Marinobacterium aestuarii: one gene and its partner. The protein of the gene in region 1 interacts with the protein of each later gene in a pairwise test. Links are inferred from orthologs where the notes say so. Each region holds a gene or a part of one and is shown in the gene's direction. Other genes may lie near its edges.

Region 1 (6,992 bases):
GTTGTGCGCCAGATTAATGATGGCGCGCACAATCTCTTCATCATCCTTGTTCTGATTCACACCGGCGACGAAGGACTTGTCGATCTTGAGGGTGCTGATCGGCAGTTTCTGCAGCAGCGAAAAAGACGAGTAGCCGGTGCCGAAGTCGTCCAGCGAGAAATCAATGCCCAGGGCACTGAGTTCTTTCAGGCAGCTCTGTACATGGGCCTCGTCGGAGAAGAGTGCGGTTTCGGTGAGTTCGAACTCCAGCCGGTGCGGGTCTATCTGGTTCTTGTCGATAATGCGGCGGATCGTCTTGGCGAGGAAATCATCCTTGAACTGTCGAAATGACAGGTTGACGCCAATGCTGCCGTAGCGAAAACCCGCTTCCTTGAATTTGAGCATGTCCTGGCCGGCCTGGTGAATCGCCCAGTAACCCATGGGGACTATAAGGCCGGTTTTCTCGGCGATGGGGATGAATTCATCCGGCTGTACCAGCCCGCGTTCGGGATGGTTCCAGCGCATCAGGGCTTCGGCGCCTATGATCTTGCCGGTGCGCAGATCGATGCGCGGCTGGTAGTAAAGCACGAACTGTTCCTGGCGCAGGCCGCTCCACAGCTCCGGTTCCAGCGTAATCTGGGTGGCGGGGTCGGTATCCTTGTCGGCTTCGAATATGGCGTAGCTGCAGCCGTGCAGCTGCTTGGCCCGCAGCCGTGCCTGGGAGGCCTGGCGAATAAGCGAGTCCAGCTCCCGGCTGTGCTCCGGTGCAAAGGCAACGCCTATACTGCTGGGCAGCATGATTTCCCGTTCAGAGCACTGGTAGGGGTGGCTGACATGCTGCATCAGTCGGGTAATGAGCCCAAGGGTGCTGGCGCGCAGGTCGGTGTCCGGCTCGGCTTCCAGAATAATGGCGAACTCGTCGCCACCAATACGGCACAGCTGTTCGTCCTGCAGGCAGGTTTGCAGTCGCTGGCTCAGCTGGCGCACCACATCGTCGCCGGCGGAATGGCCAATGCTGTTGTTGAACTTGCGAAAACCATCGAGATCCACCGTGATCAGCGCCACACCGTGCTGGTGGCTGTCGATGCGCGCCAGGGCTTCGAGCAGCTGGCGGTAGAAAAACTGTCGGTTACCAATGGAGGTGAGCGGGTCAGCATGGCGCAGGTAATCGATCTGGGCGTGCTGGCGCTGGCTGCCCAGCACATAGCGAATGGCGCGCTGCAGAGTGTCGGCGGCCAGTGTCCGCAGTGGCAGGTAGTCGGCCACGGCCTGATTCAGCAGCTTGCGCCCGGTCAGGTCATTGATGTCGTCGTCCAGCACTATGATGGGAATGCTGCTGTTGCAACGCTGGAGCGTCAGCAGGGTGGCATTGTCGAGCAAGTAGTTTGCCGGCAGGCAGAGAAACAGCAGGTCGACCTTCTCGCAGCCGATCAGAATAAGTGCCTGGGACACATCGGCACATTGTTGTATGTCGTATACATGTTCAGTGTTGAGCAGAGTGCTGATTTTGTCCGATGTCTGGAGGTCATCTGCGACGATCAGCAGTTTGATCACTGACTCGCTGCTTTGTCGCTGGGCAGACTGCATCAGGTTAATACCCCACAAATGGACAGCAATACACAGGTGCGTGCGTTGGACTGCCGCCGGCGGTTGGTGAGGGATCCTTTGTGCTTGTGTGGCCCTGTTCGTGGCATAATACGCCGTCCTGCGCGCTTGCAGGATACACTTAGCACGAGTCGCCAACACTACAAATGACAGCGAAAGCCCGTTTAATCAGGCATTTGTTGCTGTCATTTCAGTCAATCCTTGAATGTCTCCAGAACCTACTCTGTTCTGGTTTCCCCTTCCGATATTGACCGTTAGCGGCCGTGTTTCCGACGGCTTTAGCACTTTTTTGACTATTGACTCATGAGCAAGCTCAATCCCAGACAGAAAGAAGCGGTGGAGTATGTGGGTGGCCCGCTGCTGGTTTTGGCCGGCGCAGGCTCCGGCAAGACCAGCGTTATCACGCGCAAGATCGCCTATCTGATCCAGAAATGCGGTGTTGAAGGGCGCCATATCGCCGCCGTAACCTTCACCAACAAGGCCTCCCGCGAGATGAAGGAGCGGGTCAGTCAGCTAGTGAAAGGCAAGGAAGCCCGTGGCCTGACAGTGTCCACCTTCCACAACCTGGGTCTCAATATCATTCGCCGGGAACACCGTATCCTGGGATTGAAGCCTGCTTTTTCGCTGTTCGATGACCAGGACAGCAAGGCGTTGCTGCGCGATCTGATGCTGCAGCAGGACGAGGATGCCGACCAGGTCGACACCGTACGCAACCAGATCTCGAACTGGAAAAACGACATGCTGGAGCCCAGCCAGGCGCTGGCCGAGGCCCAGGGCCCGGACGAGCTGCTGGCGGCCCGTGCCTATGACGCCTACGAGATCCATCTGCGCGCCTATAACGCGGTGGATTTCGATGACCTGATCCTGATTCCGGTGCGGCTGTTCCAGAACAATCCCGAGGTGCTGCAGCGCTGGCAGGGGCGTATCCGCTATCTGCTGGTGGACGAGTATCAGGACACCAACCTGTCGCAGTACCGGCTGGTGCGCCAGCTGGTGGGGCATCGCGGCGCCCTGACGGTGGTGGGTGACGACGATCAGTCGATCTACGCCTGGCGCGGCGCGCGGCCCGAGAACCTGATTCAGCTCAATGAAGACTTCCCGAGTCTGAAAGTGGTCAAGCTGGAGCAGAACTACCGTTCGACGCGCTTGATACTGAAGGCTGCCAATACCCTGATCGCCAACAACCCCCACGTGTTCGAAAAGACGCTGTGGAGCGACATGGGCTATGGCGAGCCGATCCGGGTGATCTATAACCGCAACGAAGAAACCGAGTGCGAGCGCATCGCCACCGAAATCCTCGATCGGCACCTGCGCAAGGCCGTGCCCTTCAAGGATTTCGCCATTCTTTATCGCGGCAACTTCCAGGCCCGTCTGCTGGAAGTCAAGCTGCAGGCCTACCAGGTGCCTTACAAGCTCAGTGGCGGTACCTCCTTTTTCTCCCGTGCCGAGATCAAGGATGTGATGGCCTACCTCAAGGTGCTGATCAACCCGGATGATGACAACGCTTTCCTGCGCATCATCAATACGCCCAAGCGCGAGATAGGCCCCAGTACGCTGCAAAAGCTCGGTACCTACGCTTCCGAACGTCAGGTGAGCATGTTTGCGGCCTGTGACGAAATGGGGCTCGAGCAGATGCTGCCGGCCCAGGCCATCGATCGTCTGCGCCGTTTCCGCGACTGGATGCAGCGCATCTATCGCCAGTGCCAGGCAGTCGATCCGGTGGATGCCATTCGCGAAATGGTGCGGGATATCGACTACGAAGGCTGGATACGGCAGAACACTGCCAGTGAAGCGGCGGCGGACAAGCGGGTACAGAACGTCTGGTTTCTGCTCGACTCCATCCGTTCCACCCTGGACAGGCTGCGTGAAGACGACCCCGATGCCGGTATCGAGGAAACCATTACCCGCCTGATCCTGCTCGACTTGCTGGATCGGCAGGAAGAAGAGGATGACTCCGACCGGGTGCAGCTTATGACGCTGCATGCGTCCAAGGGACTGGAGTTTCCCCATGTCTTCATGATGGGCATGGAAGAAGAGTTGCTGCCGCACCGCAACAGCATCGAAACCGGCACCATCGAGGAAGAGCGCCGGCTGGCCTACGTGGGCATCACCCGGGCGCGGGAAACCCTCACCATGACCCTGGCGCGCCAGCGCAAGCAGTACGGTGAGATGGTGGACTGCCTGCCGAGCCGCTTTATCGATGAAGTGCCCCAGGAAGACCTGGTGATCGAGGGGCTGGAGCGCAATCAGGACCAGAACAAGGCGCGGGGCAAGGCCACGCTGAACAGCCTCAAAAGCCTGCTCGACAGCTTTTAGTTCGTTTTTTCAAGGATTTGCAGATGAATGCCGCACGGGAAAAATGGAATCGTCGCTACGAGGCCCGCTCGCAGGTAGCTCCCGCAACCCCTGCCTTTGTGACCCAGACGGCGCCCGGGCTGCTGCCGGGTTCGGTGCTGGACCTGGCCGCCGGCGACGGTGCTGCCAGCCTTGCGCTGGCGCGGCTGGGCTTTGCGGTAACGGCGGTGGATATCGCCGGGGTTGGTTTGGCTCGCCTGTTGGACTTTGCCAGTGCCGAACAGCTGGCAATCCAGACTCACTGCCGTGATTTGGCTCAGCCGGACTGCCTGCAGGGCCTCGGGCCTTTCGATAACATCCTGGTGTGTCGCTACAAGCCCGAAGCTGCGCTCTGGCCGCAACTGGCTAGTGCCCTGGTGCCCGGCGGCCTGCTGGCATTCAGCACCTTCAACCTGCAGCAGAATGAGCGGCACGGCTTCCCTGCCCGCTTCTGTGTAGCGCCCGGCGAACTCAAGGCAATTGATCCTGCCCTTGAGCTGCTGAGCTGTGTGAGTGTGACGCGCGACGACGACTGCTTCGACGATTATCTGTTTCGCCGCCGCTGACCCTGGCTGCTAGAACAGGGATTCGATCGCCGGCGAGATATAGGGCCGGCCGCGTTCGTTCAGTGCCGTGCCTGTCACCAGACCTTCGAGCATGACCTTGTCGTCGGCCAGACGAATGACCCGCTGGCGAAAGCCGAAACGGACCTTGCCCAGGCGCTCGGTCGTGACCTCGACCACAAAACGGTCGCCACTTTTCAGGGGCGCCTTGTAATCCAGTTCGCTGCGAATCACTACCAGATGAATGCCGTCGCGGGTCAGGGCGGCGAAGTCCACCCCTTTTGCCTGCAGGTACTCGTGGCGGGCGTGTTCCAGGTAGTTGAAATAGACGCCGTTATTAACGATGCCCTGCATATCCAGTTCATAGTCCCGCACCTGGAATTCAAGCCGAAATGGCTGTGTCATGGGGTTTCCTGTGTCGTTGAAGAGTCGGTTAGCTGCTGATTGATCCAGGCGTGGGCCTCGACCAGACTGTCGACGATAACGGTGGCGGATGAGAAGTCGTGGCTGATGGCCTCTGGGCTGCGAATGGCAACCACAGGCAGGCCTGCGGCATGGGCGGCGGTGACGCCCACTGCGGTGTCTTCCACTGCGATGCAGTTAGCGGCCTCGAGTTGCATCAGTGACAGTGCCCGCAGATAGCCATCCGGCGCCGGCTTGTTGCGAGGAACATCATCACCGGTGACCACATGCTCGAACAGCGGCTCCCAGACGTGGCCGCGCAGCGATGCCTGCACGCAGTTGCGCTGCGAGCCGCTGACCAGCCCGAGACGCAGCTTGGCTGCCAGCTCGCGCACCACCGTATCGGCGCCCGGCATCTGGGGAAAGTAGTTGTGGGCGAGATAAGCTGCGTTGGCGGCGAGCTTGGCGGTCATCAGTTGTTCTAGGCTGGCATCGGGCTTGTGCAGCGCCAGAATATCGGCGGCGTTTTGCCGGATAGGCACGCCCAGCATGCGACTCCAGTAGAGCTCGTCGCTAATCGTCAGCCCCCAGGGCTCAAGCGCCTGGCGCCAGAGTTGCAGGTTGACCGCCTCGGAATCCACCAGAGTGCCGTCGTGATCAAACAGAATTGCGTGCAGTGCCATCCAGATGCTTCCTGTCCCTGCTATTGGTTGATGGGCACTTTAGCATATTCCCGCTTGTGCGCTCAGGCGGCGGATGTGCCGGCAGGCTGTCATGGGATGGTCATCTTTACTGACTAGCATGCACGCCATTCTTGCAGGAGGAAGTTCCATGAAACCAACACAGTCTGATGTTAATGCCCAGGATACCGATGGTCTGGAAGGCACCGGTTTTGATGCTCTGGTCGACAAGGCCCTGAGCCGTCGCAGCCTGCTCAAGGGTGGCATGGCCGCCGGCATGCTCGGATTTTTCAGCCTGTCGCCCATGGCTCAGGCGGTTGCCGCCGCCATGGAGCCGTCCCGCCTGATGGGCTTCAAGGCGATCAAGGCGTCCACCGACGACGCCATAGTACTGCCCGCCGGTTACCGCTCCTCGATTCTCATGTCCTGGGGTGATCCGGTGCTTCCAGGCGCGCCTGAATTTGATCACACCGGTGGCAATAGCGCCGCCGATCAGGCCCTGCAGTTTGGTGACAATACCGATGGCATGTCTCTGTTCCATTTCCGCAAGGCGGATGGCAGCCTGGATATGGACCGCGCCATGCTGGCGGTGAACAACGAATACACCAACGGCGAACACATGCTGCAGCACGGCGAAGTCAAAACCGCCGAAGACGTCGCCAAGCTGCAGGCTGCCCACGGTGTCACCATTGTTGAAGTGTGTCGTACCTCCGGCAATGCCTGGGAATACGTGAAAAATTCCGCCTACAACCGTCGTCTGCACGCCAACAGCGAGTTTATGCTGACAGGCCCCGCCGCCGGTCACGAGCTGATGAAAACCGCCGCCGACAGCAGTGGCACCAAGGTACTGGGCACTATCAACAACTGTGCCAATGGCCGCACGCCCTGGGGCACCTACCTGACGTGCGAAGAAAACTTCAACGGCTACTTTGGCGCCCCTAGCGACGAGGCTGTACCGGCGCAGCAGAAGCAGTACTACGGAATCAAGGCCGCTGAAGATCGCTACCGCTGGTGGCAGCACGATGCACGCTTTGATGTTAGCCAGACGCCGAACGAGCCGAACCGCTTTGGCTGGGTCGTCGAAATTGATCCATTCGATACTGCATCCACGCCCATGAAGCGCACGGCCCTGGGCCGCGTAAAGCATGAAAACGCCGACGTGCTGGTCAACAAGGACGGTCATGTGGTGGTTTACATGGGCGATGACGAGCGCGGCGAACACATCTACAAGTTCGTCTCCAAAAACAAGTATGCCGAAGGCCAGGACGCGGTAAATCGCAGCCTGCTGGAAGACGGCACCCTCTTTGTGGCGCAGTTTGCCGGTGGTGACGGCAAAGAACATGCTGGTACCGGTCGCTGGATCGAACTGACCTTTGGCAAGAATGGCCTGACGCCGGAGAACGGCTTTAACAGCCAGGCTGAAGTCCTG
Region 2 (6,966 bases), 940 kb from region 1 along the record:
CCGGCCAGAAAGGCAGGAAGAGAAACCGGCTGAAGCGACTGAAGAAGCTGCTGCCGAGTAACCCCACCTTTTATTTGATTGAGGAGAAATCCCATGGCTCGTTTTTTCCGTCGCCGCAAGTTCTGCCGTTTCACGGCGGAAGGTGTTAAAGAGATCGATTACAAAGATCTGGAAGTCCTGAAAGGTTACATCACCGAAACAGGCAAGATCGTACCCAGCCGCATCACCGGCACCAAGGCGCGCTACCAGCGTCAGCTGGCGACTGCGATCAAGCGTGCGCGCTTTGTCGCTCTGCTGCCGTACACCGATAGCCACCTGTAAGCCGGGTTAGTCGTCATGCGCAAGCTGGCTGAGCTGATAATGCGCGGCCGCTCGCAGGCGATACTGGTGGTGTTTATCGCCACCATGCTGCCGATGATGTACTGGATCAGCGCAGCGGCCGTCGGCCTGGTCACCCTCAGAAGAGGGACCAGCGAGGGTGCCGGACTCCTGGCCTGGAGCTTGCTTCCGGCCGGAGCCTGGGGGCTGATCGGAGATCCGACCCCCGCTCTGGTTATCCTGGGTACTTACGTACTTGCAGTGATACTCAGACGGACGGTGTCCTGGGGCAGCACCCTTGCGGTTCTGATACCCGTGGGTGTAATCGCCGGCATTGCTCTTGAGCAGATGCTGCGCGAGGTTCTGGGGCAGTTGGTCGAGGTTGTGCAGGAACTGCTGGCACAGTCGCAGGCGACAGTGCCAGGCGCCGAGCTCGGTGCCGATGGCTGGTATCAGTTGCTTGCCGGTGGCCTTAGTGCCTCCCATGCAGCAATGATGCTGGCCAGTCTAGTGCTGGCACGCTGGTGGCAGTCGGTACTGTACAACCCCGGTGGCTTCCGCGAGGAATTTCACCGGCTCAGACTGAGCCCGTCACTGACACTGGCTGTCATGGCGGTGCTGGTCCTGGGGCCACAGTTCGGTCTCGTAATGGTGCACTGGTTGCCATTACTGGTTTTGCCGCTGGTATTTGCCGGTCTGGCACTGGTTCACGGCAGCGTGGCCAAACGGAAAGTAGGGGGTACCTGGCTGTTCATGTTTTACATGGCGGTCGTGGTGCTGGGTCCTTACCTGATTACGATGCTGGTGTTGCTGGCTGTGATAGACAGCCTGGTCGATATCCGTCGACGCATACCGGCCAAGACTTAGTACTGCAATGACATTTGCAGAACAAAGAGGTTTACGAGATGGAAGTTATTCTGCTCGAAAAAGTTAGCAAGCTGGGTAACCTGGGTGACAAGGTTAACGTTAAAGCCGGTTTCGGTCGTAACTACCTGGTTCCTCAGGGCAAGGCTGTATCTGCCACTGAAAACAACGTCGCGAAGTTCGAAGAACGTCGTGCGGAACTGGAAGCTTCTGCTGCCGCCAAGCTGAGCGACGCTCAGGCGCGTGCAGCGCAGCTGAACGAACTGGAACTGTCTGTTGTTGCCAAAGCTGGCGACGAAGGCAAGCTGTTCGGTTCTATCGGTACTCGCGATATCGCTGATGCGATCTCCGGCTCCGGTGTTGTTGTTCAGAAAAGTGAAGTTCGTCTGCCAGAAGGTGCTATCCGCACGACTGGCGAGTTCGAAATCAACTTGCAGCTGCACGCTGAAGTGAATGCGACAATCAAGCTGAACGTTGTTGGCGAATAATTTCGTCTGACAATTTGTTTGCTGAAAAGGCACTGCGTAGAATACTGCGCAGTGCCTTTTTTTATGTACAGGATGTACGGTATGCCGCGGGCGCATGGGGCGTTTTTTGCTCCTGCAAAAACGGCATTCACGCCTTCCCTGGCGCTCATGCGCAGGAGCGGCGCATTGGTGATGCCTGGCACCAGGAGTGGGTATAGAGGCACGGCTCAGCGATAGATAGACCCCTGTTTTCGGCTTGTAGGTTATACGATGGACTTTTCAGAACTGCATGATGATGATCTGGCCAGTATCAAGCTGCCACCGCACTCCATAGAGGCGGAGCAGTCGGTACTCGGCGGGCTGATGCTGGACAACAGCACCTGGGATACCGTGTCCGAGATACTGACCGAAGATCTGTTCTACCGTCGGGATCATCGTCTGATTTTCCGCTCCATGGACAGGCTGATCAATGCCAGTCAGCCGGTCGATGTGGTGACGGTGCAGGAAGAGCTCGACCGGGTCGGTGAACTTGAAGCCGGTGGCGGGCTGGAGTATCTGGTGACGCTGGCGCGCAACACGCCTAGTGCCTCGAACATTCGCGCCTATTCCGAGATCGTGCGTGACCGCGCCCTGCTGCGCCAGATGATCTCGGTGTCCCAGGAAATTTCCGACAGTGCCTTCAATCCCGAGGGGATGCTGCCGGAGGATCTGCTCAACGATGCCGAGCGCAAGATCTTTCAGATCGCCGAGAGCCGGCCGAACCAGGGTGGCCCTGAGCCGGTTAATCCGCTGCTGAAAAAGGCCGTTGAGCGCATCGACATGCTGTTCAACAATGCCGAGGCCATGACCGGGGTGTCCACCGGCTTTGATGATCTGGACGAGAGCACCACGGGTCTGCAACCATCGGATCTGATTATCATTGCGGCGCGTCCGTCCATGGGTAAAACCACCTTCGCCATGAACCTGGTGGAAAATGCCCTGATGCTCAGTGGCCGTCCGGTGCTGGTGTTCAGCCTGGAAATGCCCGCCGACCAGCTGGTGACACGTATGCTGTCATCCCTTGGTCGCATTAACCAGACCAAGGTGCGTACCGGTCAGCTGGAAGAGGAAGACTGGCCGCGTCTCACCACGGCGGTCAATATGCTGCGGGACAAGCCGCTCTATATCGACGACACGGCCGGTATAAGCCCCAATGAAATGCGTTCCCGGGCGCGGCGTATCAAGCGCGAACACGGCGATCTGGCCCTGATCATGATCGACTATCTGCAGCTGATGCAGATCAAGGGCACCAAGATGGAAAGCCGCACGGCAGAAATCTCCGAGATATCCCGTTCCCTCAAGTCCCTGGCCAAGGAAATGGAGTGCCCGGTGGTGGCGCTGTCGCAGCTTAACCGAGCGCTGGAGCAGCGCCCCAACAAGCGCCCGGTGAACTCCGACCTGCGTGAATCCGGCGCCATCGAGCAGGATGCCGACGTCATCATGTTTATCTACCGTGATGAGGTCTACAACGAGGACAGCGAGCAGAAGGGGATCGCCGAAATCATTATCGGCAAGCAGCGAAACGGTCCCATCGGCACCGCGCGACTGGCCTTTATCGGCAAGTACACCCGCTTCGAGAATCTGGCGCCGCAGCACTACGAAGAATACGGCGGCTTTGACGGCGGCTGATGCCGGTTGTTAAAGCGTCTGCCTCTGTTAACAGCCCTGACCAGGGCTGTTTCCGTATCTGGGGTCAGGTGGTTTTCTGCATGCGGTCGCGGAATTTCTGCGGCACGGCCGTGACCTTGCGTTCTTCGTAGTCGAAAAACACCATACCGGTTTTGGCGTGGGCCACCTCCACCGCGGTTTGCTTGTTGCTCAGCAGATAATAGAAATCACAGCCGTACTTGTTGAAGTCGCTGATGCAGACATCGATCTGCAGCACGTCACCGTGAAAGCCCTCTGCCTTATAGATCACCGCCGAGTCGGTCATGATCATGCCCACCCCCTCGACGTTCAGTTCACCATAGTTGTACTGTGCCAGAAAGCGCACCCGGGCTTCGTGAATCAGGGAAACGATGGAGTCGTTGCTCAGGTGTCCGCCGTAATTGATATCGCTGATGCGTACCGGCATTTCGGTGGTAAAGGTAAAGTGCTCTGGCATCTCAATCTTGATACGTGGCATTGCTGTTTCCGCTGCAGACCCATGTCATTAAAGCATAATGAAAACAGGCGCTTGGGTCGAGCCTGAGGTGCAAGCTGCAGGCGAGCGCCGCAGCCTGTCGCCAAACACAGAAAAGGGGCCGACGAAGGGCCCCTGTGTACGCGATATGCTGTGGTCTTACTGGGCGTTCAGCACCAGCTGGCCATCCTTGAGCGGGATGCTGTTGCCGGGGTTGTGATCCATGCGCACCGAGGCCACCTGTTCGCCGATGCGGTATTCGACATCGTAGCCAATCAGGTCCTTGCGGCTGTCGGTTACGGTGTTGCAGACCCGTTCGGTGGTGCTGTAGGTGTCTTTTTCCTGCAGGTTCTTCTGTACCTGATTGCCGGCATAACCCCCGGCGGCGACGCCAGCGATGGTCGCCAGCTTCTTGCCGTTACCACCGCCAACCTGCTTGCCCAGCAGACCGCCGACGACGGCACCGACGACGGAGCCAGCAACGCGGTTTTCATCCTTCACCGGTGCCTGGCGGGTGACAACGCGGTCTTCGCAGACTTCCCGTGGCACCTTGGTGGTCTTGTAGGCTTCAGTGACCTTGAGCACCTCGGCTTCGGCGGGAGCCGAGTTCATCATCTGATATCCGGCGAAGCCGCCACCGGCGGTGACGAGGACGGCGCCGAGCACTGTACCTACGAGCATCGATTTGTTCATCTTTGTATCTCCCGGGCAAAGGTTGTCGGGCTACCTCTGCGGTCTGAATATCTTTGACTACACAGCATAGTCCAAAGTGCCTGTACCTGAGTTGAACGGCCGGGTCAGGCGCGGGACAGTACCCGCACCATGGCGCTGGTCAGGCTTGCCAGGTCCTCATTGTTCATGACATACGGGGGCATCACATAGACCAGCTTGCCAAAGGGCCTGATCCAGATGCCCTCGGCGACGAACTCCTTCTGGATGGCCACGGTGTTCACCGGGGCTTTCATCTCCACCACACCTATGGCGCCCAGACAACGCACCTCGGCCACGCCTGCCAGTTCGGCGGCGGGGGCAAGACCGGTCTTGAGGCCGCGCTCGATACGGGCGACATTGCCGGCCCAGTCTCCCTCCTGCAGCAGTCGCAGGCTGGTGGCCGCGACGGCGCAGGCCAGGGGGTTGGCCATAAAGGTCGGGCCATGCATAAAGCAGCCGGCGCCGCCTGCGGAGATGGTTTCGCCTATATCGCTGCGCGTCAGGGTGGCCGCCAGGGTCATGTAACCGCCAGTCAGGGCCTTGCCGACGCAGAGAATGTCGGGGGTAATGCCGGCGTGCTCGCAGGCAAACAGCTTGCCGGTGCGGCCAAAGCCGGTGGCGACTTCATCGGCAATCAGCAGCACCTGGTACTCGTCACAGAGTGCGCGGGCGCGCTTGAGGTACCCGGGATGATAGAAGCGCATGCCGCCGGCACCCTGGACTATGGGTTCCAGGATCAGGGCGGCAATGTGCGCGTGCTCTTTGGCCAGCAGGCGTTCCAGCGCGCTGATGTCGGCCTCGTCCCAGTCGCCGCCGAAGGGGATTTCGGGGCGCGGGGCGAAGAACTGCTGCGGCAGTACACCGGTAAAGATTTCATGCATGCCGCCGACCGGGTCACACACCGACATGGCACCAAAGGTGTCGCCGTGATAGCCGCTGCGAATGGTCAGCAGGCGGTGCTTGGCCGGCAGGCCCTTGGCGTGCCAGTACTGAATCGCCATCTTGATCGCCACTTCCACCGCCACCGAACCTGAGTCGGCGATAAATACCTTGTCGAGCCCCTCCGGGGTCATCTCTACCAGGCGTCGGGCCAGTTCGATGGCAGGCTCATGGGTGATGCCGCCGAACATGACATGGCTCATGCGATCAATCTGGGCATGGGCCGCGGCATTAAGCTCCGGGTGGCCATAGCCGTGAATGACCGACCACCAGGACGCCATGCCGTCGATCAGCTGGCGGCCATCGGCCAGCTCCAGTCGCACACCTTTGGCGGCCACCACCGGGTAGGCCGGTGGCGGGTTGATCATCGACGAGTAGGGATGCCAGATGTGCTGCTGATCGAATGCTATCTGTTCAGATGTAATCTCTGGGCTGGGCATGAAAACTCCCTGTGGATAAATAATGAGCGCTATTAAAGCGAGCAACGCACCCGGGCGCAAGCACCGATCTGGCCCTGCGGCTCTGTCTGTGGTGGCTGAGCGTCAGTCGGCGTGGGGCCGGATCTCCAGAACCCGGATCTTGTCCTGATCGATGCTCCAGCGGACATTCAGATCATGCAGACGAATGCCGTAGATGCGCTCGGCCTGCTTTTTCTGATAGGCCGGGCGCGGGTCGCAGCGCAGCAGGTCTTCGATCTGCTGGCGCAGCGGTTCTTGGCGGCGGCGTTCGTAATCACTGCAGAAGTGCTCCGCTTGCTCGCTGAAATGCACCGGCAGATCCAGCAGCTCGATGCGCCCGGCCAGCTCGAAGGTGGCGCTGTCGATACGGTCCGAGTAGGGCAGGTAGGGCTTGATATCGAACACCGGGGTCTGATCCAGCAGGTCGGCACCGCTGATATAGAGCAGCACGCGATCGCCTTCAAAGCGGATGCCGTCCAGCCGTACCGGAGAGAGACCGACGGGATTGGGCCTGAAGGGGGAGCGGGTGGCGAAAACGCCGATGCGCTGATTGCCCCCCAGACGCGGTGGGCGCACCGTTGGGCTCCAGCCCTTGTCGACGCATTCGCTGAACAGGAACAGCAGCCAGATATGACTGGCCATTTCGAGTCCGCGGACCGATTCGCGGTTGCCATAGGGCGGCAGGAGTTCCAGGGTGGCACCGACGGAGTGCACCAGGCCTGGCTGGCGCGGAATACCGAACTTTTCCTTGTAGCCGCTGTGGATAAGTCCGATGGGCTGAAATTCAATGGGCTGCATCAGTCGTCATTCAAGGCATTAAAGCTCGGCAGTATAACAGGCTCGCCTTTTGGCATCAGTGACTGAACACATCGTAAAACAGCTTGATGCCGGCCAGCATCAGAAAGCCATAACACAGATGGTAAAAAACACCTTCGTTGATGCGGTGCTGCAGCCAGGCGCCGGTCAGTACCCCCACGGGCGCGAGCACTGCCAGCACGGCGGAGGTGGTCAGCAGGTCGGTATTGAACTGGCCAAGCATGCCGTAGGG

Evidence for each region. The genes of interacting proteins can lie anywhere in the genome.
Region 2: the proteins of rep (region 1) and dnaB interact in binary tests that used the Escherichia coli proteins (3 or more experiments, as listed by UniProt). The link is inferred for Marinobacterium aestuarii from one-to-one orthologs.

Annotation. Positions count from the first base shown.
Region 1 is NZ_CP015839.1:130,028-137,019, forward strand. Bases 1,477-4,393 are described here. They hold rep (DNA helicase Rep), read left to right. Parts: upstream 1,477-1,887; coding sequence 1,888-3,900; downstream 3,901-4,393. Other genes in these bases: A8C75_RS00590 (two-component system response regulator), read right to left, coding at 1,477-1,533; A8C75_RS00600 (class I SAM-dependent methyltransferase), read left to right, coding at 3,924-4,393. Also shown: more of A8C75_RS00590, read right to left, coding at 1-1,476; more of A8C75_RS00600, read left to right, coding at 4,394-4,484; A8C75_RS00605 (acyl-CoA thioesterase), read right to left, coding at 4,494-4,886; A8C75_RS00610 (HAD family hydrolase), read right to left, coding at 4,883-5,566; A8C75_RS00615 (PhoX family protein), read left to right, coding at 5,715-6,992. UniProt on the Escherichia coli protein: Rep helicase is a single-stranded (ss)DNA-dependent ATPase involved in DNA replication; it can initiate unwinding at a nick in the DNA. It binds to ssDNA and acts in a progressive fashion along the DNA in the 3' to 5' direction.
Region 2 is NZ_CP015839.1:1,071,566-1,078,531, forward strand. The notes cover bases 1,228-4,118. They hold dnaB (replicative DNA helicase), read left to right. Parts: upstream 1,228-1,919; coding sequence 1,920-3,317; downstream 3,318-4,118. Other genes in these bases: rplI (50S ribosomal protein L9), read left to right, coding at 1,228-1,670; A8C75_RS04705 (acyl-CoA thioesterase), read right to left, coding at 3,382-3,813; A8C75_RS04710 (glycine zipper 2TM domain-containing protein), read right to left, coding at 3,970-4,118. Also shown: rpsF (30S ribosomal protein S6), read left to right, coding at 1-61; rpsR (30S ribosomal protein S18), read left to right, coding at 94-321; A8C75_RS04690 (hypothetical protein), read left to right, coding at 337-1,185; more of rplI, read left to right, coding at 1,224-1,227; more of A8C75_RS04710, read right to left, coding at 4,119-4,503; bioA (adenosylmethionine--8-amino-7-oxononanoate transaminase), read right to left, coding at 4,608-5,900; tsaA (tRNA (N6-threonylcarbamoyladenosine(37)-N6)-methyltransferase TrmO), read right to left, coding at 6,003-6,716; A8C75_RS04725 (sulfite exporter TauE/SafE family protein), read right to left, coding at 6,772-6,966. UniProt on the Escherichia coli protein: The main replicative DNA helicase, it participates in initiation and elongation during chromosome replication. Travels ahead of the DNA replisome, separating dsDNA into templates for DNA synthesis.